Regions from separate parts of the Ornithinibacillus bavariensis genome, predicted to be linked through region 1. Evidence: riboswitches for the same ligand, from Rfam matches in the RefSeq annotation. Region 1 holds a riboswitch; each other region holds the start of a gene.
The links. Region 1 has a riboswitch for S-adenosylmethionine ahead of HNR27_RS00520 (O-acetylhomoserine aminocarboxypropyltransferase/cysteine synthase family protein). Riboswitches for the same ligand answer to the same signal wherever they lie in the genome.
Positions count from the first base shown of each region.

Region 2: another riboswitch for S-adenosylmethionine. It lies ahead of HNR27_RS09855 (methionine ABC transporter ATP-binding protein); the one in region 1 lies ahead of HNR27_RS00520 (O-acetylhomoserine aminocarboxypropyltransferase/cysteine synthase family protein).
Region 3: another riboswitch for S-adenosylmethionine. It lies ahead of HNR27_RS03470 (methionine ABC transporter ATP-binding protein); the one in region 1 lies ahead of HNR27_RS00520 (O-acetylhomoserine aminocarboxypropyltransferase/cysteine synthase family protein).
Region 4: another riboswitch for S-adenosylmethionine. It lies ahead of HNR27_RS04980 (cyclase family protein); the one in region 1 lies ahead of HNR27_RS00520 (O-acetylhomoserine aminocarboxypropyltransferase/cysteine synthase family protein).

Region 1 is NZ_JBNPWZ010000001.1:111,689-119,406, forward strand. Features, by position in the region: gene metX (homoserine O-acetyltransferase MetX) at 1-460, opposite strand, end outside; gene HNR27_RS00520 (O-acetylhomoserine aminocarboxypropyltransferase/cysteine synthase family protein) at 486-2,186, opposite strand; SAM riboswitch class I at 2,289-2,406, opposite strand; gene rarD (EamA family transporter RarD) at 2,472-3,389, opposite strand; gene megL (methionine gamma-lyase) at 3,614-4,834, shown strand; gene HNR27_RS00535 (short-chain dehydrogenase) at 4,794-5,351, opposite strand; gene cls (cardiolipin synthase) at 5,531-6,967, shown strand; gene HNR27_RS00545 (acyl-CoA thioesterase) at 7,000-7,515, shown strand; gene HNR27_RS00550 (alanine/glycine:cation symporter family protein) at 7,685-7,718, shown strand, end outside.
Region 2 is NZ_JBNPWZ010000004.1:214,054-221,771, forward strand. Features, by position in the region: gene HNR27_RS09835 (WD40/YVTN/BNR-like repeat-containing protein) at 269-1,183, shown strand; gene HNR27_RS09840 (hypothetical protein) at 1,173-2,033, shown strand; gene HNR27_RS09845 (DUF4256 domain-containing protein) at 2,187-2,750, opposite strand; gene HNR27_RS09850 (hypothetical protein) at 2,801-3,418, opposite strand; SAM riboswitch class I at 3,684-3,801, shown strand; gene HNR27_RS09855 (methionine ABC transporter ATP-binding protein) at 3,947-4,972, shown strand; gene HNR27_RS09860 (methionine ABC transporter permease) at 4,962-5,624, shown strand; gene HNR27_RS09865 (MetQ/NlpA family ABC transporter substrate-binding protein) at 5,655-6,512, shown strand; gene HNR27_RS09870 (M20 family metallopeptidase) at 6,528-7,718, shown strand, end outside.
Region 3 is NZ_JBNPWZ010000001.1:732,023-739,740, reverse strand. Features, by position in the region: gene HNR27_RS03490 (BlaR1 family beta-lactam sensor/signal transducer) at 146-1,924, shown strand; gene blaI (penicillinase repressor BlaI) at 1,959-2,363, shown strand; gene HNR27_RS03480 (MetQ/NlpA family ABC transporter substrate-binding protein) at 2,431-3,276, opposite strand; gene HNR27_RS03475 (methionine ABC transporter permease) at 3,336-4,004, opposite strand; gene HNR27_RS03470 (methionine ABC transporter ATP-binding protein) at 3,994-5,022, opposite strand; SAM riboswitch class I at 5,173-5,287, opposite strand; gene HNR27_RS03465 (thioredoxin family protein) at 5,371-5,688, opposite strand; gene HNR27_RS03460 (toprim domain-containing protein) at 5,709-6,059, opposite strand; gene gcvH (glycine cleavage system protein GcvH) at 6,160-6,543, opposite strand; gene HNR27_RS03450 (arsenate reductase family protein) at 6,619-6,981, opposite strand; gene HNR27_RS03445 (VanZ family protein) at 7,402-7,718, shown strand, end outside.
Region 4 is NZ_JBNPWZ010000002.1:220,727-228,444, forward strand. Features, by position in the region: gene HNR27_RS04965 (ABC transporter permease subunit) at 1-267, shown strand, start outside; gene rbsB (ribose ABC transporter substrate-binding protein RbsB) at 333-1,277, shown strand; gene HNR27_RS04975 (5-methyltetrahydropteroyltriglutamate--homocysteine S-methyltransferase) at 1,338-2,441, opposite strand; gene HNR27_RS04980 (cyclase family protein) at 2,464-3,213, opposite strand; SAM riboswitch class I at 3,300-3,401, opposite strand; gene HNR27_RS04985 (SCO7613 C-terminal domain-containing membrane protein) at 3,555-7,067, shown strand; gene HNR27_RS04990 (Cof-type HAD-IIB family hydrolase) at 7,218-7,718, shown strand, end outside.

The DNA of each region.
Region 1 (7,718 bases):
ATTCTAATGCCTGCATTCCTCCAAGTGAACCCCCAATGATAGCATATAGCTTTTTAACTCCTAAATTCTGTAGAGCGAGGTACTGAGCATGAACCATATCTCGAATAGTAATTTTGGGAAAAGCGGCACGATATTGTTTTCTGGTTGTTGGATTGATACTCGTTGGTCCTGTTGAACCATTACAACCACCAAGAACATTAAAGGTAATGACTTGATAATAATCTGTATCCACTGATTGACCTGTACCAATCAGTCCATTCCACCACCCAGGCTCTTCCGGGTTTCCTACGGTTATATGATTGCCCGTTAATGCGTGGCAGACTAGAATGACGGGTGCATCGGCTGGACCTACCCATTCATATGCTAAGACTGCCTGTGTTAGGGTTTCCCCAGATTCTAATTGGATTGGACCAATAGCTACAGTTCCTGTAGTAGTTTGGTAGTTTGTTTGCTTAGACATCGACTTACCCACTCCTCAAGAAGGGTTAACTCATTTGTATTTGTTGTTTCTCTATCCCGCGAATTTTTAGTAGCTCTTCCAATAAAGAACGATTTGTTATCACCTTTATGCCTATGGCCTCCAAGTGATGAAGAATGGTGTCGTTCGCATTTGATTTTTCAACCCATAGTATTTTTACTTGTTTATTAACAAGTTCTTCAATTGCAGAAGGGGGAAGGTTGTCATCATTCACAATTACGGCATCTACACAAGCAGCGTCACTGAGGTTTTGGACATCAAAGCCATATAGCTTCAGTTTTTCTATATTGGTACTAACCACTTGTGATATTGAATATTCCGGAAAAGCAATTACCTTTTTATGAATGCCGTCAGTTCTATCAAATGGTGAGTGGAGAAGCCAATGAATAATCGGATCTTCGTCCGTATTTGTATTCTCTTCTTGATTCGTTGCTATTGCAATCGCTTGGTTTAAATCCTGGATAATATCTTCAATAGCTTCAATTCCGACAGATAGGCGAATTAATTCCGCACTGACGCCACTCTTCTTCAAATCCTCTCTACTTAATTGCTGATGTGTTGTGGATGCAGGATGAATAATTAGTGATTTAGCATCACCGACATTTGCAACATGGGACCAAAGCCTTATCGAATCAATCAGTTTACGTCCAGCTTCTCTGCCGCCTGCAATACCAAAGGTAATCATCGAACCAAAGCCACCTCGTAAATATTTTTTTGCGAGCTCATGGGATGAATGGCTTGGTAAGCCAGGATAGTTTACCCATTCGACCTGGGGATGACTTTCTAAATATGCGGCAACCTGCTCAGCATTTATACAATGGCGTTCCATTCGTAAATGTAATGTTTCCAATCCCTGTAGTAATAAAAAAGCATTTTGTGGACTTAAACAGGCACCGATATCACGGAGAAGCTGTACTCTTAATTTGGTTGCATATGCAAGGGGGCCAAGGTCTGCATAGCGAATACCATGATAGCTTTCGTCTGGCTGTGTGAATTCTGTAAAACGCGTATTATTCCAGTCAAATCTCCCTCCGTCTACAACAACTCCACCAATTGAAGTACCATGACCGCCAATCCATTTTGTCGCAGAATGCACAACGATATCTGCACCCCATGTTAAGGGCTTAGAAAGTATCGGTGTACCAAAGGTATTATCGATGATGAGTGGAATATGATGCTGATGGCAAATACTCGCAGCTCTTTCTATATCAAATACATTCAAGCTTGGGTTGGTAATTATTTCAGCAAAAACAGCCTTGGTTTTATCTGTAATTTCTTTACTGATTTCCTCAGGATTTGTTCCATCAACAAACTTTACTGTGATGCCATACTTTGGTAACGTCTTAGCAAATAGATTGTATGTACCGCCGTATAAATTACTATCAGCGATAATTTCATCACCTGCACCAGCTAGATTCAGTACAGCTAATGTAATTGCTGCCATCCCAGAGGACGTTGCTACTGCCTGTGTACCATCCTCAAGAATGGCTACTCGCTTTTCAAATGCATCAACTGTAGGGTTCATAATCCTTGTATAAATATTCCCAGGTTCTTTTAAGGCAAATAAATTTTGCGCATGCTCTGTGTCGCGGAAAACATATGAAGTAGTTTGATAGATTGGAAGTGCTCTTGAACCAGTTGCCAGATCAGGAATCTGGCCACCATGTAATAGAGTAGTTTCAGGTTGTTCAACATGAAAATTGGTCATTATTAAATTCCTCCTTATTTTTTGGTTGTCTGGAGGAAGAGAGAGGAAATAAAAAAGCCCTCTTCCTAAGAAGAGGGCGCATAAATTACAGTGCCGTTCCTCCTCTTATCTTCCAGATCTGTTTGACCTGTAGGATTTAGCACCTTTTAAGGAAAGTTGTCTTTCGCCTAAGGTTGCCGGGCTTCATAGGGCCTATTCCCTCCACCGCTCTTGATAAGAGATTAAAATGTATATTGAATAATATATTATAGACATTAAAATAATATGTCAATACTTATTTTATAATTATTTTTGTTGGTCCAAACTTTTCATTTTCTTTACAGGGAACCGATAAACGGAACCTAAATAGATGAGTAGGGCAAGCCATATAAATCCAAAGGAAATAAGGTGCTCTGTCTGGAACGTTTCATGATACACAAAAACGCCAATGATTAACATAATAGTTGGAGCAATATATTGCAAAAATCCCACCATAGCTAGTGGAATACGTTTAGCACCACTTGCAAACATTAGTAACGGTATTGCAGTTGCGATCCCTGCCCCCATTAGAAATAGGTTATCCTGTGTAGACCCGGCTGAAAAAGAGAATGCATTTTCCGGTAGTGTTAATAAATAGATGAGTGCAATAGGTGTCACAATCATCGTTTCAATGGTTAATCCGAACATGGCTGGAATGTCTACTACCTTTTTAAACAATCCATATAATGCAAAGGTTACCGCTAGAAAAATAGATACCCATGGGAAAACACCATAGCTGAAGGTGAGGTATAATACCCCTACTCCGGCTAATATCACGGATAGCGTTTGACTTCTTGTCAGTTTTTCCTTCAAAACTATAATAGCAAGTAGAATACTGACTAATGGGTTGATATAGTAGCCAAGGCTTGCCTGGATAACATGATCACTATTGACTGCCCAAATATAGGTAAGCCAGTTTAAACTAATAACGATTGACGCTAGTGTTATACTTATTAGCTTCTTTTTATCGTGAAGAATGGCCTTACACTCGTCAATAAACCCTGACCATTTCCTTGCAAAAAGCACAACTAAAACCATAAAAACAAAAGACCAAATAATACGATGAGCTAAAATTTCACCAGCTGAGATATGGTCAATTAGCTTCCAATAAATTGGTAGAAAGCCCCATAATATGTAAGCAAAAGTAGCATACAAAACACCAATCTTATCCGTATTCCGTTCCATTTCTAAAACCTTCTTTTTCTTAAATTTCTTATAAATAAACTCATTTTAAATTTAATTAATTGAAAAGGCAAAGAAAAGGCATTGCATAAGACAGACAGCTAGCCTGTTCGAAGCTGTTTCTAGGAATCATTGAAATGTCTAATGAAACAATAAAGAAAACGCTTTCATAAATTAGGATTATAGAATATGATATTACTAGATACAAAAAAGAGGAGGAGAAATTTATGGCAAGACATTATAAACATATGGAAACATCTGTTATTCATGAAGGCTACGATTCAAAGGACATGTTAGGAAGCCTATCAACACCATTGTTTCAAACCTCTACCTACACATTTGCAACAGCAGAACAAGGGGAAAGACGATTTGCTGGAGAAGAAGAAGGTTATATTTATTCACGTTTAGGAAATCCAACAGTAAAGGTATTAGAAGATAGAATTGCAGCACTAGAAAATGGCGAAAGAGGTCTAGCTTTTGGTTCTGGGATGGCGGCGGTATCTGCAGTTCTTATTGCGTTAACAAAAGCAAATGATCATATTCTTTGTTCATCGGGATTGTATGGCTGCACATTCGGATTGTTAACCATGATGAAAGAAAAATATAATATCTCGCATGATTTTTCCCAAATGGAGACAGAGGAAGATATCCGCTCCAAAATTAGGCCTGAAACAGCATGCATTTATGTAGAGACACCTATTAATCCAACGATGAAGCTAATCGATCTCGAGCTGGTGGTACGTGTTGCTAAGGAATACGGAATTCCTGTAGTTGTTGATAATACCTTCGCTTCTCCTTATCTACAAAATCCACTAGATTTAGGCTGTGATGTGGTGCTTCATAGTGCGACTAAATATATTGGTGGACATGGAGATGTGATTGCAGGACTTGTCGTAGGAAAAAAGGAATTTTTAGATGAGGTCGCCATGACGACTTTGAAGGATATCGGTGGAGTCATATCCCCATTTGATGCGTGGCTCTTATTACGTGGGCTAAAAACACTTCCTGTTAGGATGGATCGGCACAGTGATAATGCAGAAGAAATTTTTAAACGATTAAAAACACATCCTAATGTGACCGAGGTTTACTATCCGAATGATGAATCCCGATCAGATTATGCGATTATGAAAAAACAAATGAGACGAGGTGGCGGTGTTATTTCATTTGAAATAAAAGGAACCAAAAAAGATGCACAAAGCTTTTTAAATAATCTATCCTTCTTGAAAATTGCAGTGTCTCTAGGGGATGCAGAAACACTTATTGAACATCCAGCAACCATGACACATGCAGTGGTTCCAGGAGAATCTCAGAGAGATATGGGCATCACGGATCAGCTTATCCGCTTATCTGTCGGTCTAGAGGCATGGGAGGATATTTGGCATGATTTAGAGCAAGCACTAAATAAAATTAATGTGGACGCATACTCCAAGGCTTTAGAGTCCCGATAATAGCTTCTGGAATGTTTCGTTTAATTACTTTTATCACACCATTGGAGATTTCGTCATGTGTAAGCCATCTTGAACTGCCATCTTCAAGCACAAATCCCAAATAAACACGTCTGTATTCACACGCTTCCGGTACAGTCGTGTTTTCTTTTACAAAGAAAGAAGAGCTTCCTTGAACATGAATTAATTTCCATGGCTCTATTCTTGTCTCTACCTCTTTTAGAATCGTTGATAATGCAAGTGGCGCAGAGTTATGTATCCAACTAACAATTAAGTCTGGGCAACCTCCATGCTGGTCTATTACTTCTCGCACCTTCCCCTTTAATGCCTGTGTATCATGATAGTCAACCGTGAGCGAATGCAATTGATTTGGTTTTTTACTTTTTTCCTGCATGGATTTGAAACTCTCCGGCTTACGATGTACCACATATACATGATAGCCCTCCTCTACCAGCCATTGACAAACCCCTTCTAGCATACCAGTTCCACCAATCACAAATGCAAATAGTTTTTTACTCACGATTTCATCTCCCTTCTGTTATAGTATTATATAGCAAATTGTTCTGTATAATCGATTTTATCACAACGTAAGCTAAAGGAAAGTTTCAATAAAAAGAGAAAGTGAAAAAATTGGCAATTTTATGCCTTCCTTAGCTTTCATTTATTGCTTCATTATTATGATTAAAAGGGGTAAATAGCATGGAAATTATGCCCTATATATTTCTAGCTTTAATAATTTTTAATATTACATTAGGACTTTCAATAGTATTCTTAGAAAGAAAAGATGCGTCAGCAACATGGGCATGGTTAATGGTTCTTTTATTTGTCCCTGTGGTAGGTTTTTTTCTATATTTAATTTTCGGACGAAGAATAAGTGGAAAGCGTATTTTTACTTGGGACGCAAAGGCAAAGCTTGGCGTAAAGGCAAAGGTTCAGTCTCAGATAAGAGCAATTGAAAATGATAAGTTCATTTTTAATGACCTAGCAGAGTATCGGGATTTATATTATTTACATTTGCGAAATGATGCTGCAATCTTTACTCAGAATAATAAGGTGGATCTATTTGTAGATGGAAATGAAAAATTTCAGGCATTGTTAAATGATATGGAAGCTGCTAAAGACCATATACATCTTTTATACTATATTATACGTCATGATGAGCTCGGACAACGAATAGCAAATATGTTAATTAAGAAAGCACAAGAGGGTGTAGAGGTTAGACTACTATATGATGCACTTGGAACACGATATCTACGTCCTAAATATCTTCGTACATTAAAACGGGCGGGTATTCAAGTAGCAGCATTTTTCCCTTCACTGATTCCTAAAATTAATTTTAAAATTAATTATAGAAACCACCGTAAGCTAGCAATTATTGATGGGGAAATAGGATATATTGGTGGCTTCAATATTGGCGATGAGTATGTAGGGAAGAGTAAAAAATTCGGTCATTGGCGTGATACCCATTTGAGAATATGTGGGGATGCGGTTCAAGGGATGCAAACCCGTTTCATTTTGGATTGGAATCAGGCGTCAAAGAATGATATTCTGTATGATGATCGTTATTATACAACACATTCCTGTGGCGATGTTGGGGTACAAATAGTTTCAAGTGGACCTGACTCTGACTGGGAGCAAATCAAAAATGGTTATATTAAGATGATATTGTCAGCTAAGGATTATGTTTACATACAGACTCCTTATTTTATTCCAGACGAGAGCTTAAAGGATGCCATTCGTATCGCAGCATTATCCGGTGTTGATGTAAAAATCATGATTCCTAATAAGCCTGACCACCCATTTGTATATTGGGCAACCTTGTCCTATGTTGGAGATATGCTAGAGGCGGGTGCTGAAGTGTATATCTATCAAAAGGGATTCCTTCATTCCAAGACAATCGTGGTTGACGGGAAAATTGCATCCGTAGGAACAGCTAATATTGATGTGAGGAGCTTCCGATTGAATTTCGAAGTGAATGCTTTTTTATATAATAGAACTCTAGCTTCCAGTCTAGTAAAAGAATTCCATATTGATATTGAGAATTCAACACAAATGACGAAAAAACTGTACAGTAAACGATCCGTAGGCATTAAAATAAAAGAGTCCATCTCGCGGTTAATATCACCAATACTATAACAAAACGAAAAAATAAATGGAGTGAATTCATCATGAAAAGAAAACCTTGTTCCGATTCATTAGCAGTAAAAACTTCCCATGTATTACCACCAGACACGAATTATCACGGAACACTTTTTGGTGGAACATTAATGGCACATATTGATGATGTAGCTGCAATTGCAGCAGTAAGACATTGCCGTAAAGCGGTTGTAACTGCTTCTACGGATTCAGTGGACTTTTTAGAGCCTGTTAAAGAAGGAAACTCTATTTGTGTAGAAGCCTTTGTAACCTATACTCGAAATACATCGATGGAGGTATTTGTTAAAGCAGTATCAGAGGATCTTCTATCTGGTGAGCGCAAGGTTTGTGCAACAGCCTTCCTAACCTTTGTTGCGGTTGACGAAGATTTGCGCCCTATTCCAGTACCAGAGGTATATCCGGTTACCGAATCTGAGAAATTACTACATGAAGGTGCAAAGGAACGAGCTGAACTTAGAAGAGAACGGAGAAGGAATTCCAAAGAGTTTGCAGCACGATTTGGAACAAGCTATCCTTGGAATAAATAAAGCCTTGTAGAAATATTACGTTTAGAATTTTCTTAGAGTATGAATAGTAGCCTTGAGAAGAGAGGTCTAGTTTTAATAGGCTTCTTTCTTTTTGAGGGATTTTTTCATAATTGGTTATGCTAATTAATAATAATGAGATTAGATGTCTGTTACTGAAAGGGGAAGTTTAATGGGTTTTTTAGAAGGGCTAGTTGATTCTATTA
Region 2 (7,718 bases), on a different contig from region 1:
AAAAGGTATTAGAAAAAGGGATTCAATTGAATCCCTTTTTCTATTTGTTTTGAAGGGCTGTAGCATTGTGAATTTCTCTTATTAAGTGTGTAAACTTATTTCTGCTTGTGATAACATTAATGTTAATAAAAAGTATCCTATAGTTATCTGACATGGATGGGAGCAAGACACTTAGGATCATCGATAGATAAATCCAGTATGGTTACTTTATAGATTTGTAGAGAGCCAGCAAAATATAGGAAAATAGAAATAAAAAGGAGTTCCATTCATGAGAAATTACCTTTTAATACTATCAGTTCTTATGGTAACTGCAATCATCGTAGGAACATATTATTATCAGAATCTAGAACACAACTACACGCTTCCACAACTAAATCTACGAAATAACCTCCAAGAAGAGACACCTAATGAGATAGAAAATACGCCATTACAACCTGTTAATGATGACCCAATTAGTTATAGTTTACAAAATGATGAACTAACTATTACATACAATAAGGGGAAGGATTGGATAAAAGTCCCAGTGGATAAAAATTTATTGTTCAATGGAGAGTATCAAGGGAACAAACAGGAATTGATTGAAGGTAGCTATGTTTTATCGGAAGAGCGTTTAGCATTTCTATATAAGCAAGTTGGGCTAAACATGAAATATACTACTGATCAGGGGAATACATGGCAAGATAGTGTAATAGCTGAGGAATTTCCAGAGCTTCGTTTTCGAAAGATTGCGTTTCTAAATGATAGCTTTGGATATGTAATCGTATCAGGTGATCGTACAATGTCTCAAGAGTATTCAACAGTATTCCTAACCTTCGATAGTGGTAAAACCTGGACGAAAACTGAAGATCCTCCAACTACTAGGATGATTGCATTCGGTAGCTTTGTGGATGAGAAGACAGGGTTTCTATCCTATGGAACCATTAATCCAGAAGCACCAGATGTCTATGTGACACAGGATGGAGGAAAGGTTTGGAGGCATGCTCGTTTAAGTATTCCCGCTCCGTACGGAAAAGTGTTTGTTCAAGCGGAAGCTCCATTTATTGAGGAAGACCACCTGGCTGTTCTAGTAAATCAAGGGCCAAATGGTGATTATGAAGGTGGATTAGTAAAAGGAAAATTTATTTCAAAGGATAATGGTCTAACATGGGAGTTTTTGCAGGAGGTAGAACCGGATGAAGGATAGGGCAAAATGGAAAAAAATAGTCGGCTGGACGCTTTTTCTAATTGCAATCGGATTTTTTTGCTTACAAATGGGATTCCTCTTTTTACATGTGCGCTATCAAGTGGAGTATATTGATAACCGTATATTTTATATGATTAATCTTTTATTTGTCGTTTTTTTAGCGGTAGCGCTGCTAGTTTTACTTAAACTGAAAAATAGCCATCAAGTTATTATTGCTAGTATTGGAGTTATCTTCTTTCTTACGAATATTGTCCTACTTGAAAATAGCAATCAACAAATTAGAAATATAACAAGCATATCACCAAGCTTGAGTAAAATATTCTCGGTAAAGGAAAATGTCCAAAGTGGGGAAGCAATCTATTATCGCCCGTATTATGGTATTCTCGCTCGTCCTAAAGAAGTCTTGGAAAATAAGATAAATGGAAACAATAAAGTAAAGTGGCTGGCTAAGGATATAGCAGTTCTAACCTATAAGGATAAAAATGGTGACATTCAACAATTTGTAGGGACGTATGGCGATCGTAAGGGCGGATTATCCTATTATTACGTAGGAGCAGAGATACACGGTGTTTGGCAAGGAGATAATGTCACAGTGACAAGTGGTCCAGATGGAATAAATGTTACGGTAGGTAATGAATCTGAATTGTTCTCATGGGAGAATTTGGAGCAATTTGGTACACTAGCAATCGTTCTAAAGAAAGATAATGAAGCAGTATGGACAATCGCATTAAAAGAAAACTTTGAGGTTCACTCTGATGCTTCAAAACCTACTGTTGGAAATATTAGTTTATACAAAGCGACAATGGAGGAGAATCAGCCGATAATTCTTAATTATATTGACTCCAATTAAGTACAAGGGGGATGATTTATTTAGCTATTGCTAAACTTAAATCATCCCCCTTTATACAACTGTGAATTTCATTCTTTCTCTAAAACTTTGATAGCTAAACAATGAAATTAAGCTCACCTGTAGTGTTTCTTCTTTATATGACTATCTATTAAATTATACGGTTAATGAACCACGGAACCCTCTAGCACCATAGTATGAATCCGCACCATTGTGATAGACAAAGACATGTTCATAGCGATAATCACAAAAAAGTGCGCCGCCAAGCTTTCTAATTTCAGCAGGTGTTTTTATCCAGCTAGATGTTTTCATATCGAAGTTTCCAAGTTTCTGTAGCTTTCTATATTGGTCTTCCGTTAAGAGTTCAATTCCCATTTCTGTTGCCATGTCCATAGCGCTGTTTTCCGGTTTATGTTTTTTTCTAGCCTCCAGTGCTTCTCTGTCGTAGCAAATACTTCTGCGACCTTTAGGACTTTCAGCAGAACAATCATAAAAAATGTATTCGTCCTTATCCTGATCATAACCAACAACATCAGGTTCACCGCCAGTTCTTTCCATTTCAAATAGGGACCACATTTTACTAGGATTCGCTTCTAGCTTTGCTTGGACTTTTTCCCACTCTATATCTTCATGGCGATTCCTATGTTTCTCAAAACGAGCATTCAATACTCTAAATAATCCTTCCTGCTGTTCTAGTGACAACATCTTTTTATTACTCATATTCGCTTCCTCCTTATCACCTATTTGATCTATGTATGCTTATATTTGGTTTAATTAATAATTTGCTTTCTTATTAGCTCAACGATGTTATCATCTTCAGCTGGATCAATATAAACAAGCTTTGTATTGTTAATAATATCTGTGTAGAAGTCTTCACCAGCAGGATATTGGCCATCCCAGCGAATTGGTACATTGTAAATATTGATCGTTCCATCGCCATTCCCACTATACGTTACAGAACCATCGACTAATCGAGAACCAGCCAACTGAATAACATCCACAGGATAATTAGCACTAGTCTCATCATCAGGATTGAGAGGTGTTCCAGCTGGTATATGTTGGACATATAAATTGTCTATTTCTTGATTTGGACCAAGCTGTAACCAAACTCTTGCATATTCGATTTGTTCATTAGAGTATTCGGATAGTGGGTTGTTTTCTTCCGTATGACCTCCACTTACGTCCCCATTTTCAGAAGTATTGCTATCTGTACCAATCGACGCTACATTGGAGGTGTCAGAAGAATCATTACCGTATGCTTCCCCTACCGTACTTGATGGAATACTTTCCTCTGTATGAACGGTTTCGTTTTTAGTTGGATTATTTGCACATCCTACTAGAATAATGAAAGTGGCGTTGAATAATAGAATTTTAGTTCGTTTTTTCATTTGTTAAATCATTCCTCCATGATGTTTAAACCTTTTAAGGTCTAGTTGTTTATCTTAAATTTACCTACCAACCTTCTACTATAGTGGAAGGTTGGTAGGGTTTATTTATTAATTTTAACATAAAGCTCGAATAACATTAATTCAATCTGTCATAATCATGAAAATAAAATTAATTGTATAGAAAATAATAAAAGGTATTGACAGTATTTCAAATTGGGAATATAGTGATATATAATTCTTGCAAACAATTAAATAGTAACATCACTTCTTATCAAGAGAGATTGAGGGAATAGGCCCAATGAAGTCTCGGCAACAGATTCATGAAAATGAACACTGTGCCAAATCCTACAAATGCAACCCATATTGCATTTGAAAGATGAGAACGGAGATGGTTTTAATTTATAAAGCCTTCTAATTTCTCTATTTTTGATGAGAAATTAGAAGGCTTTTTTCGTTCGAATACTGGGAAGTTAGATGGTTGCGACTATTGGCTGCAGAGAATTAACTATTTGCGAGGAGGAGCAGACTATGATCGAATTTAAAAACGCTTCTAAGACATTCCGGCTCGGAAAGCGGGAGGTGAATGCGGTAAAAGGAGTGTCGCTTGCAATTGAGCAGGGAGAAATATTTGGCATTATTGGCTTTAGTGGTGCCGGAAAGAGTACATTACTTCGGCTAGTCAATCTGCTTGAGCAACCAACATCTGGGGCTATTCAGATCCAAGGTGTAGATCTTGCTACACTACCTAAGAAAGAACTACGAAAGCTACGGCGAAAAATAGGAATGATCTTTCAGAACTTCAATTTGTTTTCCTCACGTACTGTAGCGGGAAATGTGGCTTATCCGTTGAAGCTAGCCGGAATCCCTAAAAAAGAAATAAATGAGCGAGTTTCGGAGCTACTGAGTTTTGTTGGGCTTACCGATAAAGCAAATGATTATCCAGAGCAGCTCTCTGGTGGTCAAAAGCAACGTGTGGGGATTGCTCGGGCACTTGCTACGTCACCAGATATATTAATATGTGATGAAGCAACATCAGCACTGGATCCGGATACAACAAGTGATATTCTTCGTCTTTTAAAAAAGGTAAATCATGAACTTGGAATAACGGTTTTATTAATTACACATGAAATGCATGTTATTCAATCTATTTGTGACCGGGTCGCCGTCATGGAAGAAGGGGAAGTCATTGAAGTCGGTTCTGTCTTTGATACATTTACAAATCCCAAACACCCAACAACGAAGCGGTTCATCAAATCCGTAGAGAATGATTTACCTTCTGCTAAATTACTAAGGGAATGGAGGGAAAAGGGTGGCAAGAGGCTTTATCGTGTCACTTTCAAGGGAGAGATTACAAATGCCCCCGTCCTTTCACAAATAACGCAAAAATACAGTGTCGACTTCAATATTGTACATGGCTACATACGTGAATTACAGGAAAGGTTATTTGGTAATTTGCTAATTTCTTTTGAAGGCAATGCGGATGCGATTGAATCAGCAATGATAGAACTGCAATCTATCGTAGATGTAGAGGAGGTAGAACTTGATGCGGGTTGATTGGACAACATTTTGGCCAAGGATTTTGGAATCAACAGGTGAAACAATCTTTATGGTTATCTTGACACTAATCTTTGGCTCCATTCTAGGAATAGGTTTTGGATTATTACTATACGTAACACGAAAAGGGAACATTTTAGAAAATCAGCTTGTATTTCAAATCATGAACATTTTCATAAATATCATTCGACCAATTCCATTCATTATATTTTTAGTCGCGATTAGCCCATTAACTAGATTGGTAGTAGGTACAACAATTGGAACCTGGGCTGCGATTTTCCCGATGACAATAGCCGCCTCTTTTGGGATTGCTCGGATTGTAGAGAATAACTTGGTAAGTATTGACCCTGGTGTTGTGGAAGCCGCCAAAGCGATGGGAGCAAGTCCATTCCAAATTATTTATACCGTGTTGATACCAGAGGCACTTGGCCCACTAATTCTAGGTTTAACATTTGTGACAGTTAGTTTAATAGACTTCTCAGCTATGGCGGGAACAGTTGGCGGTGGAGGTCTTGGCCATGTTGCAATGACCTATGGCTATCAGCGCTTTGATGGAAGTGTCATGCTTGTTACGGTTATTATCCTAATCATACTGGTACAGCTGGCACAATGGCTTGGTAACACTATTTCTAGAAAGATTATGAGACGTTAGGGAACAGGTAGAAAGCGAGGAGAACAAAAGATGAAAAAATTAATCATTTTTTTACTAGCGATTATCACAGTAGTATCACTAGCTGCTTGTAGTAGTGATACATCTGGAAAAGGCGAGAAAACAAAAGTTGTTAAGATTGGTGTTACAGGAACAGATGGGGAAGTATGGCCACTGATTCAGAAGAAGGCAAAGGCAGAAGGGATTGAGATTGAGCTTGTGGAGTTCTCAGATTACACACTTCCAAACCAAGCATTGGCGGATGGAGATATTGATATTAATTCCTTCCAGCATATTGCATTCTTAAGTCAATTTAATAAAGAAAACAATGTAGACTTATTACCGATTGGTCCAACTATTATTGCACCAATGGGAATTTATTCAGAGAAAATTAAAGATATTAACGAAATTGAAGAAGGTGCACGCATAGCAATTCCAGATGACCCATCCAACCAAGCACGGGCATTGAAGCTACTTGAATCTGCAGGATTAATTAAATTATCAGCTGACTTTGGACTGTTTGGAGATCCATCAAAAATTGTGGAGAATCCTAAGAACTTAGATATTTTTCCAATCGTAGCCCAACAAACACCAAGGGTTCTTCCTGATGTTACAGCTTCTGTAATTAATAATGGGGTAGCGGGTCAAGCTGGTTTTGATCCGGTAAAAGATCCAATTTTTCTAGAAGATGGTACATCTGAAAATGCAATACCATATGTAAACATTTTTGCTGCTCGAGCTGAGGATAAAGACAATGAGACTTTCCAGCGCATTGTTGAATTATATCATGAGGAAGATGTGGAAAAGGCCGTAGAAATAGACACAAATGGTGGCTCAATTGTTATTGATATTACCAAGGAAGAATTATTAAAAATTTTTGAAGGGTTATAAGGAGGAGTAGTTAAGATGAGCAAACGTGTAAGTAGTGTTAATTTAATCGTTGAATCGATTGATTCGAACAGACAGAAGTATATTGAAACTAGCCAGGCGATACACGCTAGACCTGAAATAGGGAATCAAGAGTTTTTTGCCTGTGAACAGCATGTAGCACTTTTAGAAAGTGAAGGCTTTGTGGTTGAAACGGCAGTTGCAGGGCATGAGACATCCTTTTATGCGGTAAAGGATAGTGGCATCCCTGGTCCATCCGTCGCATACCTCGCTGAGTACGATGCACTCCCAGGTCTAGGTCATGCATGTGGTCATAACATTATTGGAACAACTAGTGTTGCTGCTGGAATTGCACTTTCTAAAGCACTTCCTGAAGTAGGCGGACGTGTCGTTGTCTTAGGAACACCAGCTGAAGAAGGAGGACCGAATGGAAGTGCTAAGGGAAGCTTTGTTAAACATGGCTACTTAAAGGATATCGATGTGGCGCTTATGATACACCCGTCTGGAAAAACAGCCTTAACAACTGAATCACTAGCAGTCGATCCACTAGATTTTCATTTCTTTGGAAGAGCTGCACATGCCTCAGGTTCACCGGAACAAGGAATTAATGCACTAGACGCAGTAATTCTATTGTTTAATGGAATAAATGCACTTCGTCAGCAGCTTCCAACAGATGTACGTATCCATGGAATAATTACCAATGGTGGAGATGCTCCAAACATCATTCCTGACTATGCATCTGCTCGATTTTACATAAGAGCTGAATCTTGGAGTAAAACAGAGGAAGTAGCTGAAAAGGTGCGCTCAATTGCAGAGGGGGCTGCACTTGCAACTGGAGCTAGAGTAGAAATTGAGCGATTCCAAAACGAGGTGAAGGATTTCGTCCTAAATTCCGTATTAGATGCAGTAATAAAAGAAGAATTAGAAGCGGTTGGAGAAATTGTTCATACGGAAAAACGAAGTGGCAAAGGTTCTACCGATGCAGGGAATATAAGCTATGAGGTTCCTACTGCTCACCCACATATTAAAATTGGACCAGATGATCTTATTGCACATACGAACGAATTCAGAGAAGCGGCGAAGTCACCACTTGGAGACGAGGCTTTAATTAAGGGAGCAAAGGCTCTCGCATCAACCGGTTATCGTCTCTTAAAAGACGCCGAACTCTTACACAGAGTGAGAAAGGAATACGAAAAATCCTTGTCTGAG
Region 3 (7,718 bases), 620 kb from region 1:
TACACTTGTAATACAATACTACAAGTGTATTGTATTTATGTCAATTACTAGAAAAACGAGCCGATTATGTAATTGTCATTCTATAGTCAAAATGCTACTATGTATGTATTACAAATGAAATCTCAAAACATGGGAGATGGAATAATTGTTCCTCACTAAGTTCAGCATTTGCCTACTGGTATCTACGTTTACTGTTGCGATTCTATTGCTAATAAAAAAAGTATTTCATAACCAATTGTCAGCAAAGTGGCAGTATAATATCTGGTTTCTCTTATTGGTCGCAATGGCACTACCGTTTATTCCGTCACAATGGATAGATATTGGAGAGAAATTTATCTTGTTCAATTGGAATCCACCTGAAGAAATGAATACAACCGCTATTCATTCCAGTAATGACCATTTGTTAAACGAAAAAAACTGGATACAGGACTTTACAGTTTCTGTAAATCATAGTACTTCTGATATTTTAAATATGACAATTGGGATCCTTTGGTTAACAGGTATCATGATCTCGGCAATATTCGTGTCAATTGCTTGGCTACAATTAAAGAAAATAAAACGAAGTGTCTCGAAAATAACCCAGGATGACTATCTCTCTTTATTTGAACAAGCCAAGCAAAGGCTAAATATTTCGAAGCAATTAATAATTGGGGAATCACCATTAGTTAAATCGCCAATGACTTTTGGTATATTCCATACTTATATTGTATTACCAGTACATTTTGACAAATATCTTACGAAAGAAGAGGTTAACTATATTTTTCTACACGAATTAAACCATTTTAAGTTTAAAGATATACTATTAAATTACTGTATTGTTATTTTTCAAGCTTTATATTGGTTTAATCCACTTGTCTGGTATGCATTTAAGGAAATGAGGTTAGATAGAGAAATTGCCTGTGATATTGCGGTATTAAAACTAGTAAATCAGCATCTCCATACAGCTTATGGAAAAACCATTCTTCGTTTTGCTAATCATACATCCATTCAACGTTCCTTCTCATTTGTGAATCAACTAAATGGATCAAAAAAGCAATTAACAAAACGGATTAAAAATATTGCATCCTTTCAATCAGAATCAAAACTATTGAAACTAAAGAGTATAATCATATTCTTGTTAGTCGGGGTATTCGTGATGATTCAAATCCCGTTTGTTTCAGCGATGGCAGCTGACAATAATCAATATCATTTTGATAATAAACATACAGAATATATTGATTTAGTGGATTACTTTTCAGGCTATAAAGGAAGCTTTGTCTTATACGATATGCAAGCAGATCAGTTCAGAATTTACAATGAAAAATTAAGTACCATGAGAGTTTCACCCGATTCTACTTATAAAATTTATAGTGCGCTATTAAGCTTAGAATCAAATATTATTAGCCCTAATAATTCCCTAATAAAGTGGGACGGAACAACATATGATTATAAAGCTTGGAATCAGAATCAAGATTTAAATACAGCGATGACATATTCAGTTAACTGGTACTTTCAAGAATTGGACAGAAGGTTGAAAATAGACACCATTCAAGCATTCCTAAAAAATATAAAATATGGTAATCAAGATTTGTCTGGGGGAATAGACCATTACTGGTTAGAATCATCCTTAAGGATATCCCCTGTCGAACAAGTACAGCTATTAAATGCTTTCTACTCCAATGAATTTGGATGGAAAGAGAAAAATATTCAAAGCATTAAATCCGCATTAAAACTAGAGGAAAAAGATAATGCTGTACTTTATGGAAAAACTGGCACAGGAACAGTAAACGGACAAGATATAAATGGTTGGTTTATTGGATTTGTTGAAACGAATGATAACACCTATATATTTGCAACAAATATCCAAAATGAGATTAATTCAAATGGAAGTAATGCAGTAGAGATTACACTAGAAATTTTGAAGGATTTCGGTATCTACAGATAAAAAAATGCGCAGCTCTTGAAGGAGGAGATAATAGATGTCTAAAAATGTTCCTAGAATCTCTGAAGCCGAATGGGAAGTTATGAACATCCTTTGGAAAAAAAGCCCACAAACAGCAAATGAGGTTATCCTAGCTCTACAGGATAAAATCGACTGGAAGCCCAAAACGATTCGAACGATGTTGGATCGTCTTGTTCAAAAAAATGTTGTAGGCGTTCATAAAGATCAAAAAGTGTATACCTTTTTTCCACTCTACTCTCAGGACGAATGTCAACAAGCAGAAGCAAAGTCTTTTATTAAACGAATCTATGGAGGCACACTTAAGTCACTCCTAGTCCAATTTATGGAAGAAGATTCCCTAACTGTGGAAGATATAAATGAATTGAAAAGTATTTTAGAAAATAGTAAAAAGGAAAAACCGGCTACTAACAAAAATAAATAAAGCGATTGGATAAAAAGAAAAGACCAAGTCCTATATAGAAGGATTTGGTCTTTTATTTTACATATTCTTATTTGCTTTCTCCACCAACTGGTACTACTGCACCCTTATATTTTTCAAGAATGAAATCCTGGATTTCTTTGGACTGGAGTACTTCTACTAATGTTTTCATGTTTTCATTATTTTTGTCCTCTGAACGTACCGCAATTACGTTTACATACGGTGAATCCCCATCCTCAATAAATACAGAGTCCTTTTGAGGGTCTAATCCTGCTTGTAGTGCAAAGTTCGTATTAATAACAACTAGTGTATCATCTTCAGACTCATACAACTCAGGAAGTAGCTCAGCTGCATAATCAGGGGAGAATTTTAGTTCTTTTGGATTTTCGACAATATCGTCAATCGTTGCTTTTGATTTATCAACATTTTCGTCTAATTTAATCAATCCATTAGCTTCAAATAACGTAAGTATTCGACCATGATCTGGTACCGAGTTACTTAATAAAACCTCTGTTCCGTTAGGGATATCATCTATGTTACTAATTTCCTTTGAATATACTCCCATTGGTTCAATATGAATTCCTGCAACATAGTCTAAATCATAGCCTGTTTTCTCAACTGTATCCTTTAAATATGGTATATGTTGAAAAAAGTTGGCATCCAATGTACCATTTTCAAGGTCGTCATTCGGGAGTATATAGTCTTCGTATGGCTCAATTTTAATTGTAATACCTTTTTCTTCAAGAATTGGCTTCGCCTTTTCCAAAATCTCAGCATGTGGAACACTAGATGCCCCAACTACTAATACATTAGACTCTTTACCTTCTGCATTTTTTCCGTTAGAATCTTTTTCTCCCCCACATGCTGCTAAAAGTACAATTAATAATAATGATACTAGCGCTATAATTTTTTTCATTTGTATACTCTCCTCTTATATGTTGTATATGAATATCGGCAATGGCCGTATCTTCTAAATTATCGTTTATCCACTTTATTAGAGATAAAGTCTCCAATGAATTGAAATACAAAAACAATAATAACAATAGCTATCGTGCACACAAAAACAACATCAAAATCTCTTCGCATAAATCCAAAGTAATGGGCGTAATTTCCTAGACCACCTGCTCCAATAACACCTGCCATCGCTGTATAACCAATTAGAGCAATCGCAGTAACAGTTATTCCTGAAATTAAGGCAGGCAATGATTCTGGAAGTAGAACCTTGAAGATAATGGTTTTCGTCTTTGCTCCCATAGCCAGTGCTGCTTCCACAACACCTTTTGATACTTCCTTTAATGCTATTTCTACTAATCTTGCATAAAACGGCGCTGCTCCAATAATTAAAGCTGGTAATGCAGCATTTGGACCTCGGACTGTACCGATGAGCATTTTTGTGAAAGGGAATAGCAATAAAATTAAAATAATAAAAGGTATTGCTCGAAATACATTCACAATTGCACCAACGATTACATTGCATATTTTATTTTCCCAAAGGCCGCCTTTTGCAGTTAAATAAAGCAATAATCCTAAAATGATACCAATTATAAAGGTGCCGATAAGGGATATGCTCGTCATATAGAAGGTTTCAAGAGTTGCCTCCCACAAATCCTCCAATTTTATATTTGGAAATAGATTAGTTAGCATGCTGTATCACCTCCAATTGAACTGAGGTATCATTTTCAATAAATGAAATCGCATGTGCAATTTCCGCATCTTCTCCCTGAAGCTGAACAGTTAATTTTCCATATGCGCCTCTTTGTGTCTGGGTTATTTTTCCTTGGAGAATATTAACCTCTATTTCAAATTTCTTAGAGATCGTACTAATTAAGGCCTGATTCGTAGATTCCCCAACAAAAGTGAGTTCAACTAATTTTCCTCCCGTATAATGAACTAGGAAATTTTCTAATTCCTCTTCATCACTACTACTCATTACCTGTTTTACAAATTTCTTTGTGACGTCCTGTTCTGGCCTTAGAAAGACGTTTAATACATCACCTTGCTCAACGATCTTCCCATCCTCCATTACTGCAACACGGTTACATATCTTCCGTATTACATGCATTTCATGTGTTATTAAGATAATAGTTAAGCCGAGCTTCTTATTGATATTTACTAATAACTCAAGGATGGAGTTGGTTGTTTCTGGATCGAGTGCTGATGTTGCTTCATCACAAAGTAATACTTTTGGTTTATTCGCTAACGCCCTCGCAATACCAACACGCTGCTTTTGTCCACCACTTAATTGAGAAGGATAGGAATTCTCTCTTCCAGTAAGACCAACTAAATCAATTAGCTCCTTCACTCTTCTTACTCGTTCTTCGGCAGGTACCCCTGCAATCTCTAGTGGAAATGCAATATTTTCACTTACGGTTCTAGACCAGAGTAGATTAAAATGCTGAAAAACCATCCCAATATCTTGCCTAGCAACACGAAGTTCAGATTTTTTCATCGAAGTGATTTCTTTCCCTTGTATGGTAACTTTTCCCGAGGTTGGCTCTTCTAACCGATTTAGAAGACGGATAAATGTACTCTTTCCAGCGCCACTATAGCCAATCACTCCAAATATTTCCCCATCCTCAATAGATAGGCTTAGGTGATCAACAGCAGTTATATCTTTTTTATTTAAACGAAATATTTTCGTAAGACCATCAATTGAAATCATTGGTGACCCTCCTTCTTTTTATCATGTACCAAAAATGTCCCCTTATTGCACCAAGTAAAAACTTTCCATACATACAGGTCCATTGTCAAAAATAAAAAACGCCTTTCTGTAAGAGAACAGAAAGACGTAATCATGTTATATCTTCACGTTCTCTCATCTTTCAAAGCAAATTTGCTTTGTAGGAATTAGCACCTTTTTCAAACACGAATGTTTGAAGGTTGCCGCGGTTTCATAGGGCCTTTCCCTCCACCGCTCTGGATAAGAGATATAATATATAAAATTGTTAAATTCGATAGATTAAACTATACCACCGTAATGTACAGGTGTCAATAGTTTTTAAAAAACAATTTATTTTTTTTCGGTAAATAACTCCGGACAATGCTTGTATAAATAACTATATATATTGCCAATAGATTGAAATGCATAGACTTTTTCTAGCACCCTATCTCCCTTTTTAATTAATAAGCATGGCACACTTTCAACCTGATATTGTTGCATAAATTCTGGTTGAAGTGATGCATTCATTTCATAGAAGATAGTTTCCTTATGAACATCCTCAATCTTTTCTAGCATGGTCCTTGCAACATGACAGGTTCCACAAAATGGTGTATAGATATATAACAAATAGTCCGATTCTTGTATTTCCGCTGTAGTTATTTCCTGCAAAAAATCACCTACTCCAAAAACTATGCCAAATATTGAGGGTTTACTGCAATGTGCTTACCAAGTAGAAGCATTGCTAAAATACGTTCCGGAGTGGCAGCAACCTCTCGATATTCACTACTAACATAAATATGATCGGCGTGTGGAAGCTCCGATGCGAGTTGCTTTCTTAATTTTAATCCAGACTTATCCTCATCGACTAAAATAAATACATCCTTTTCATCCAATTGATAGGTTTCTAACAGTTCATCAAAGCGCTCAATATCAAACGTTCCATTCGTACATATAATCGTAACTTGATCATCAATCACTTTTTCAAGCTGCTTCTTATCTGTCAGTCCTTCTACAATAATGACACAATCCTGTGAAATCATAATAGATCCCCCTTTAAGAATGGCGCCTCTGGGTAAAACACAATTGTAATGAAAAGCTGACTCCGCTTCTAAGAACAGGAGTCAGCTTTATTGCATACTATTAGTCTTGCTCAATAACTTCTTTATATGCTTCTGGTGAAAGTAGCTCATTAATTTCTGCTTCATTTGAAAGCTCTACTACAATCATCCATGCATTTTCATATGGAGATTCGTTAACAAGCTCAGGGCTGTCCTCAAGCTCAGAATTAACTTCCACAACTTTTCCACTTACAGGTGCATATAACTCTGAAACTGTTTTAACAGATTCTACACTACCAAATGGCTCGTTCACAGAAATTTCATCGCCAACCTCTGGAAGCTCAACGAATACAATATCACCTAACTCATCTTGAGCAAAATCCGTTATTCCAATTCGTACTACATTTCCTTCTCTTTTAACCCACTCATGTTCTTTTGAATAAAGAAGATCGTTTGGTAAGCTCATTCAAGATCCCTCCGAAAAATATTTGATTGTATATTAACTATACAAGCTATAATTATTTTGCGCTAGTATTTATACTTATTTTTCCGCCCATTTTTGACGAAATTCTTCTTCCTTAAATCCAACCGTTACAGCATTGCCATCTGTAACAATTGGTCGTTTAATGAGCATTCCATCAGAAGCCAATATCTCTGCCATTTCCTCTACAGAAGCATCTTGAATTTTTTCTTTAATATTTAATTCACGGTATTTAACTCCACTCGTATTGAAAAACTTTTTAGCAGGCAAACCACTTTTTTCAATTAAATCCAATAGAACCTCTTTAGAAGGTGTTTCTTCCACAATATGTATGCTGCTATAGTCAATGTTATGCTCATCTAGAATTTTCTTAGCATTTTTACAAGTACCACAGTTCGGATACCAATAGAATGTAAGTGCCAAAAGATTCCCCTCCTTTGCTAAGGCTATTTTACCATTTATAGAAAAGAATTATAAGGTAAATGCTGGTTCTATAGCTTGATTATCGTAAACTTCAGTGAGTTGGTGGGAAACTTCAGGATTTTCCGTATAGACTTCAGGAAGATGTATGGTTACCTAAGCAATTCTCATAAAACTTCCGTATTTCATCCTATTTTTACTTAACCACACTTGATGATAAAGCTAGAAGTCTATTATAATTTATGTATAGAGTGAAACTTCATACAGCAGGGTTTCTATTTCTCCCCCACTTTATGTTAGTTGAACGAATCCGGCGTTTGACGTGCTACCCGACCCCCACTTATTATTCTCTATTTCTTGCGAATTCTTGATAAAGGGTCCTACAGCCAGTTAACCTGCGATAAATTCTTCGAAGGAGCTATTATGAAATATATTAACGATATCCCTGTTCTATTAATTCTGATCACATTACTAGTCTATGCTTTCATCCGTCTAATACAGAAAAAAAAGCATGTAAAGGTTTACCGAGAAATCATTAACATGCTATTAATTGCTTATGTGGAATGTTTGCTCTATTTGACATTATTTCCGGCAAATGGAACTTCTACTCCTAGCTTAGCTTCGATAAATCTTATTCCATTCCGAACGATTAATCTATATATAAATTTTCAAGGAGACTTTTCCCTACAAATCATAAATTTATTGGGTAATATTGTTGTGTTTATTCCTATTGGCATTTT
Region 4 (7,718 bases), on a different contig from region 1:
GCTGGAATCATCTTAACAAGTCGCTTAAATTCAGCTCAGCCAACAGCTGGATCGAGCTTCGAGCTTGATGCTATTGCAGCTGTAGTTATTGGTGGTACAAGCTTGATGGGAGGGAAAGGAAAAATAGTAGGTACATTAATAGGTGCTCTAATCATTGGTGTAATTGACAATGGTTTAAACCTATTAAATGTGTCATCCTTCTATCAACAGATTGTGAAAGGGGGAATTATATTACTAGCAGTTTTACTAGATAGACGTTCAAAATAATTCGTTAGTAATGGATGAATAACATCCAAAAATAATAAAAAAGTCATTTTTAGGAGGAATTTCTAATGAAGAAAATGCTTAAAATGTTTGGTTTAGTTGCAATCTTAGTAGTAGCATTAGCTGCATGTTCTACAGACAAGCCGGGCTCAGATGATTCAAGCTCTAACAAAGCAAGTGATAAAGGTGACAAAGAGGTGAAAATTGGACTTTCTGTATCAACATTAAACAACCCATTTTTCGTTACACTTCGTGATGGAGCACAGGCTGCTGCAGATGAAGCAGGATATAAGCTCATTGTTTCCGATGCACAAGATGATCCATCTACCCAGCTAGGTGATATAGAGGATTTATTACAACAAGATATCGATGTGTTATTAGTAAATCCAGTTGACTCTGATGCGATTGCATCTGCTGTTGAACTAGCCAATGAAAAGGGTGTTCCAGTAATTACGGTTGATAGAAGTGCAAATGGTGGAGAGGTGGTTACACACATTGCTTCTGATAACGTTGCTGGAGGAGAAATGGCAGGAAAATTCATCACTGAAAAACTAGGTGATGCAGGTAATATTGTAGAACTAGAGGGTATTCCTGGAGCATCTGCTACTCGTGAACGTGGAGAGGGCTTCCATAATATTGTGGATAATGCAGAAGGACTACAAGTAGTGGCTAATCAAACAGCAAATTTTGATCGAACAGAAGGTTTAACTGTAATGGAAAATATTATTCAAAGTACAAAAGATATTCATGCCGTATTTGCGCATAATGATGAAATGGCACTTGGAGCACTTGAGGCGTTAGAAGCAAAAGGATTACTTGAAAATGTAGTAGTTGTTGGTTTTGATGCAACGGACGACGCTGTAGCAGCAGTTGAAGAAGGAAGATTAGATGCAACAATTGCTCAACAACCAAAATTAATTGGAGAAAAAGGAATTGAAGCTGCAGGCAAAATCATTAATGGTGATACAGTAGAAGAGTTTATTCCTGTTGAGCTTGAATTAGTAACAAAATAACGATTGTTAAATACCAGGTCAATTTCTCTTGACCTGGTATTTTTATAATGAATCTAATGTCTATCCCCAAACTTCCTTGGCAATTTCAGCAATAAACTTTAATTTATTCCATTGCTGTTCCTCGGTTAATTTATTTCCATGATGTGTGGAAGAGAATCCACATTGCGGACTAAGTGATAATTGCTCTAGCGGAACATATTGGGCTGCTTCTAGGATGCGTTTTTTAATCGTCTCTTTATCCTCTAATTCTCCAAACTTTGAAGTAACAAGTCCTAATACTACTTGAGCACCGCCAGCTGGGATATGCTCTAATGGCTTAAAATCACCCGAGCGATGGTCATCATATTCTAAGAAAAATCCACTTACCCTTTCTTTAGCAAACAAAGTAGGGGCAATATGTGCATAGCTTCCTTCGAACGCCCACCTGGATTCATAATTTCCCCGACATAAATGGGTGGTCACGTAAAGATCGTCAGGCTTACCCTCTAATACGCCATTGACGACTCGGAGCGCTAAATCAATTAATTCTTCACGTGTGAGACCGGGCTCATAAGCTACTAAACTTTCAGCATTTAAGCCTGCAATATAAACATCATCTAACTGTAGGTAACGTACACCAATATCATAGAAAGCTTTTAGTGCATCACGATAAGCTAGGATAATGTCATTAGCATATTCTTCGACTGTAGGATAGATTGCTGTATTTCTTATTCCTCGGTGAAATAGTTGGTTCGGGCTAGGTATTGTTTGTTTTGCCACTGCTCGCCCTGCAACAATTTCATTAAAAACCTTGAAATCCTCTAAAAATGGGTGTTCATGGTTAAAGGATATTTTTCCAATATTACGGACATCGTAGGGTTCGGTTTCTATTCCTTGGAAGGGTATTCCGCGTTCAGGAACATACCCCTCCAGGCCATTTAAATTTTCAAGAAAATCAATATGCCACCAAGAACGGCGAAATTCACCATCTGTTACAAGCTCGAGTCCTACCTCGATTTGTTTTGCTACAATTCGTTTAAGCTCCTGAGTCTCTATTTCTCGCAGTTCATCTTTGGTAATAATCCCATTTTTAAACTCTTCTCTTGCCTTTAATAGATTTGCAGGACGGAGTAAACTACCAACATGATCAGCCCGAAATGGTACTTTAACTAATCTATCACTCATTCTTTTTCCTTCTCTCTATATGTTATGGTAATAAAGCAAATGATCGTACAGGAAATCCTGATGCTTCTTTAGCCTTTGGTACAATATTAAAAATAACTGCACCTTTTGCAGGTAATTTGTCCAAGTTAGTTAGTAGCTCCACTTGATATGTATCCTGTTCTAGAACATAATACTCTCCTAAAAGTGCACCATTCTTTCTGTAATCTATTGCAGAGTCAGTATCAAATGTTTCATGTCCAACAGCTTTAATATTCCTTTCCTCGAATAGAAACTTTAGTGCATCTAGTCCCCATCCTGGTGCATGAGCAACACCACTTTCGTCTTTGTTATTGAACAAATCATGGTTTGGCCACCGCTTGCTCCAGTCGGTTCTTAAGGCAACAAAGCTACCTGCTTCAATTTGCCCGTATGTTGATTCGAATTCAAGAACATCAGCTACGGAAAGTGTGTAATCATTATCCATAGAAGCTTCTTTTGACCTATCAATGACAACGAGTGGTAAAACAAGCTCCTTCAATTCCAGGTCTTCAAGATAGCGTTTATTTCGGACAAAATGTATAGGTGCATCTAGATGTGTACCATATTGACCTGGAAACGTAAATTGTTGGGCAAAGAATCCTTCATCATGTGTGAATAAAGTTTTAAACTCTGCTGATTCAAAAGCTGAGAAGTGTGGGGATTCAGGACCAAACGTATGAGTCAAATCTACCCATTCTTTTTCTTTCAGTACTTCAATTACTTTTAATAATTCATTTGTAGCTTGAAAGCTCATCTTAACCACCTCATCCTATATTTTTTAAAACAAAAAACCTCTTCTTAAAAATAAGAAGAGGTGAATAAACTTCATGAATCTATCTCTTCTTATCTTCAAGCGTTACACTTCTGGAATTGGCACAGTACTCGTATGAGTCCGCTGCCGAGGCTTCAAAGGGCCAGTCCCTCCACCTCTCTGGATAAGAAATATTTCGATATAAAATTGTTAAAATCAATTTACACATGTTTTATTATATTGTCAATACCCTATAGTTCGCAAATTATAAAAATGTTGATGAATCAGAATCAATATACTGTTATGATGGATGTAGAAAATTTTTACATAAGGTTGGTGAAACAATGACACAACTGAGCCCAGAGGAGAAAAGGGAGATTGTACGTGAAGAATTAAATAAACTAGTAAAAGCTAGATATTTATCATTAAATATTGCTGCAAAGGTAGTTAATTCACATACAAAATATTATAGTAATCTGCCAAAAGGAAATCAGATTGAACAGGACACGAAAATACCAAAGCAGGAAGCACCTAAGCCACAGATGAATAGTATTAGGCAGACCAAGGAAGCACCTAAGCCACAGATGAATAGTATTACGCAGACTAAGGAAGAACTTCAGAAAGAAGTAAAACAAACTGTTCCTTCTCAACCAGTAATAAAGTCTAAAAAAGAATTAACTGCGAAACAGGTTAGAGAGCGTAACATTACATGGGGGCTAAATCTTGGTGTAATTTTACTACTATTAGGCGGATTGGTATTAGCAACTAGTACTTGGGAAATGCTAGGGAATTGGACAAAGACAGGGTTAATTGCAGCAGTATCTGTTTTATTTTACACCTTAGCATGGTTAACGAGTAGGGTATTGCATATTAAAAAAACAGGCTTTGCTTTTATCGTATTAGGTAGTTTGTTTTTACCAATAATCGTAGTTTCGGCAGGTTACTTCGAGCTATTTGGTAGCTATTTGTCTTTTTCTGGAGAGGGTAAATACCTATTCGGAGCGATCGGAACATTAGTGATCTTACCGATTTATGCTTTCTTGGCAATAAAACTAGCATCTCGATTGTTCGTTTGGTTTTCCTATGTCACACTGAGCGTATTAGTAGGACTAGTAATTGCTGCTCTACATTTACCAATTGATGGTTTTTATTTCAGTATTATGCTGTACAATGCACTACTAATTCTTGGTTATCGTACATTTAAGAATCATCATAAACTAACATTATTTTTAAAGGAGTTTATCCCTTTTATTCAAGCAAATCTTATCCTTTCTACTTTGCTGATGTTAGTATTCTATGATTCTGAAGTCATGTATAGTTTTAATTTGCTATTAACAGCCGTAATTTATTTTGCAATGATTTTTGTTAGTAATCATAGATCCTACCATTTCGTTTTTACTGCAATGCTAATTTATGGAGCATATCAGCTTGTAGAAAACTCTATCCTTGAAGGGGTAGGGGAGATTGCATATGCATTACTTGGAGTAATCTTTTTAGCACTACCGAAGCTTATCAAGGATTCTGGATCTTTGCATAAGATATTTCGTATAACAAGTGCTGTCGTATCAGCAATGGCATTTTTGTATATTAGTTTGGAAGGAATTTTACTAAGGGCTGGAGTAGGTTCCATCATATTAATGATAGCCTATATTATTATCGCTCTTAATTTTACTTATCTTGCGTCAACCGTTAAGAATAAGCTGTTTACGTATTTAAGTCCGATTTTTCTAGTAAGTGCCATATACGAATTAGCGTTATTAGGAAAGCTTTGGTTTAATTATGATTCTATTACATTTCCATTCTATCTATTTGTATTTCTTTTCTATCTGGTAGGTGGGTGTTTTGTTAATATAGCACTATGGAAGCCTATAAAAGAAAGTTCTCGTGACATTAGCGGACTGATGCTAATCATCACATTATTTATCGCACTACTGGATTCAACAAAATTTATACAGAGTCTGATGTTTTTCATTCTAGGATTGACTGCAATTGTCATGAACCATTATGAAAATCGAGTTGCAATGAAGAAAATTGCACCTTGGCTTCATCCGGTTTCAATAGCTCTGTTTATTATCACTATACATGCTCATTTTATGAAACCGACTAATGCGATGTTTATAGAAGAGCCTATTCAAGTGGTTGGCGTAATATTTGGTAGTTTATTCGTACTTACTGCAAGCTACATATGGAAGAAGAGCTCGTGGATAAACTTTTCATCTAGTAGTTTTTATACAGCACAAATTTTTTATGGTTTAGGCATTATATTCAGCTTAAGTTTTGGGTTAGAATCAATCACTAGGGCTTTCATTTATTTAGGTGGAATTGGAATGGCCTATCTTCTTTATCGGAAAACAAATTGGGCTGCTATTCCCTATATCATGAGTAGCATTTCGGTAATATTTTACTTTAGTGTGTTAGTGGTACTTCATACAGAATTAACCCAAATACCAACACTATTCGAATGGTTTGAATTTGTAATTGGAGCTATTGCACTACTAGGTTTAGGGCTAACGATAAGAAACCAAGAGCAGCGCCTAATGAAAGCTTATTATTGGGTTGGACAGATTTATCTTCCAATATCATTATTTATAAGTTTATTCTTACTTGGTACGGATTCATTGTGGGCTTTTCTTCTCACCACTGTGATATATGGCATAACAGTAAAAATGGTAAGAACTGAGTGGCAAATTAAAACGTATCTGTATGCAGGTTTTACAACAGCTTGGATTTCATTGGTTCTTCTATTTTCCAAATTAGAATGGTGGGAAGGGATACCTTACACGTACTTAATTATAAGTGTACTTCTTCTAGTTAGTTGGTTTATTTGCAATGAGGTGTGGAAAAAGCGTATCGTATACTACTTTCTTCCTTTCTCAAGTGTGGGTATAGCAAGCTTCTATATTTCCTATCCGTATGAAATAGATTTGTTTATGATTACATTGCTTTACGGTTCATTAGTATTACTGGTATTACATCGAATGAAATGGGATGTAATTTCTATTATTCCATTATTATTTATGTATGCAGCAGTAATGAAATTTGCAGAGAATGATTATTTGGTTGACTATGAGTTAGTTGTACATGCAGGTTTTGGTATTATTCTTGTTGTTGTTGGTAGGATATTATATAGCCATCTATACGAGCATAAAAAGAATAATACTAGACTTGATTGGTACACTCTGATGGCATTCATTACTTTTCTAAATAGCTACCAGTATAGCTTTGGGAATGAAATGTTAGTGTACAAGATATTACCAGGAATTTTAATTGTTATATTATTATTTATGAATCGCAATAGGATAACCGATATTCCATCAAAATGGATGGTATTTGCTGCTTCCGTCTTTTTGCTACAACCATATTATGTACTCCTAGGCCATGTTGAGTTACCAGATTTATTCGTAAGGGAATTTTATGTATTACCATGGATTATAGTTGTTATTGTACTCAGATGTTATGTAATGAAAGATAAAAAAACAATTACCAATTATATTCAATGGGCTGTTTTAGTTATTGTGGCGATCTTACTTGTTCAAGATGGCCTACAAAGTAATACGATCTACGATGCTTTAATCATCGGAGTATTGTCGTTAGTATCACTAATTGCAGGGATGATTTACCAAACTAAGTCATTCTTCTTTATTGGAGCAGGTGTACTGTTATTCAATGTCTTTATGCAAACACGACCTTATTGGGGAAAGCTACCATGGTGGGGTTACCTACTAATTGCTGGATCCATTTTGATAGCCATAGCTAGTTATAATGAATGGCAGAAGCAGAAGAGCTCGGAAGGGAAAGAAACATTGGTTTCAAGATTTAGAAAAAATGTGATTGAACGGATTAAGAAATGGGATTGATAAGGGAGGTACTGGAATGTTTCCAGCACCTTCTTTATTTGTTCTTATATTGACTATATCTAAAACTTTTCTTTATTATTTGACTTGTAAGTGCTTTCATAGGATAGAATGAGAAAAGGTACAAAATAGGTATTGAGGGAGCAATTTAATATGAACGAGCAAAGTGTTATCTTTTTTGATATTGATGGAACATTATTAGATCATAATAAAGAGTTGCCAGTTTCTACGAAAGAGGCTATTCACGAACTTAAAAGGCGTGGACATTTCGTGGCAATAGCTACTGGGCGTGGTCCATTTATGTTTAAAAAAATAGGTGATGAGTTAGGTATTGATACCTTTGTCAGTTATAACGGACAATATGTAGTAGTAAAGGGTGAGGTTGTTTATAAAAATCCTATGGAATTAGCTTCTCTAGAAAAGCTGATTCAAGCATCGGTAAAGAACGACCATCCAATTGTATTTATGGATCCTAATAAGATGAAGGCAAATGTTCCAGAGCATCCATATATTACAGCAGGTTTCTCCTCTTTGAAGGTAGGTACTCCAACTGTAGATCCATTGTACTATCAAGAAAATGATATTTTTCAATCCCTTCTTTTCTGTGAGGAAGGGAAGGAAAAACAATATGAAGAAGAATTTCCTGCATTTGAT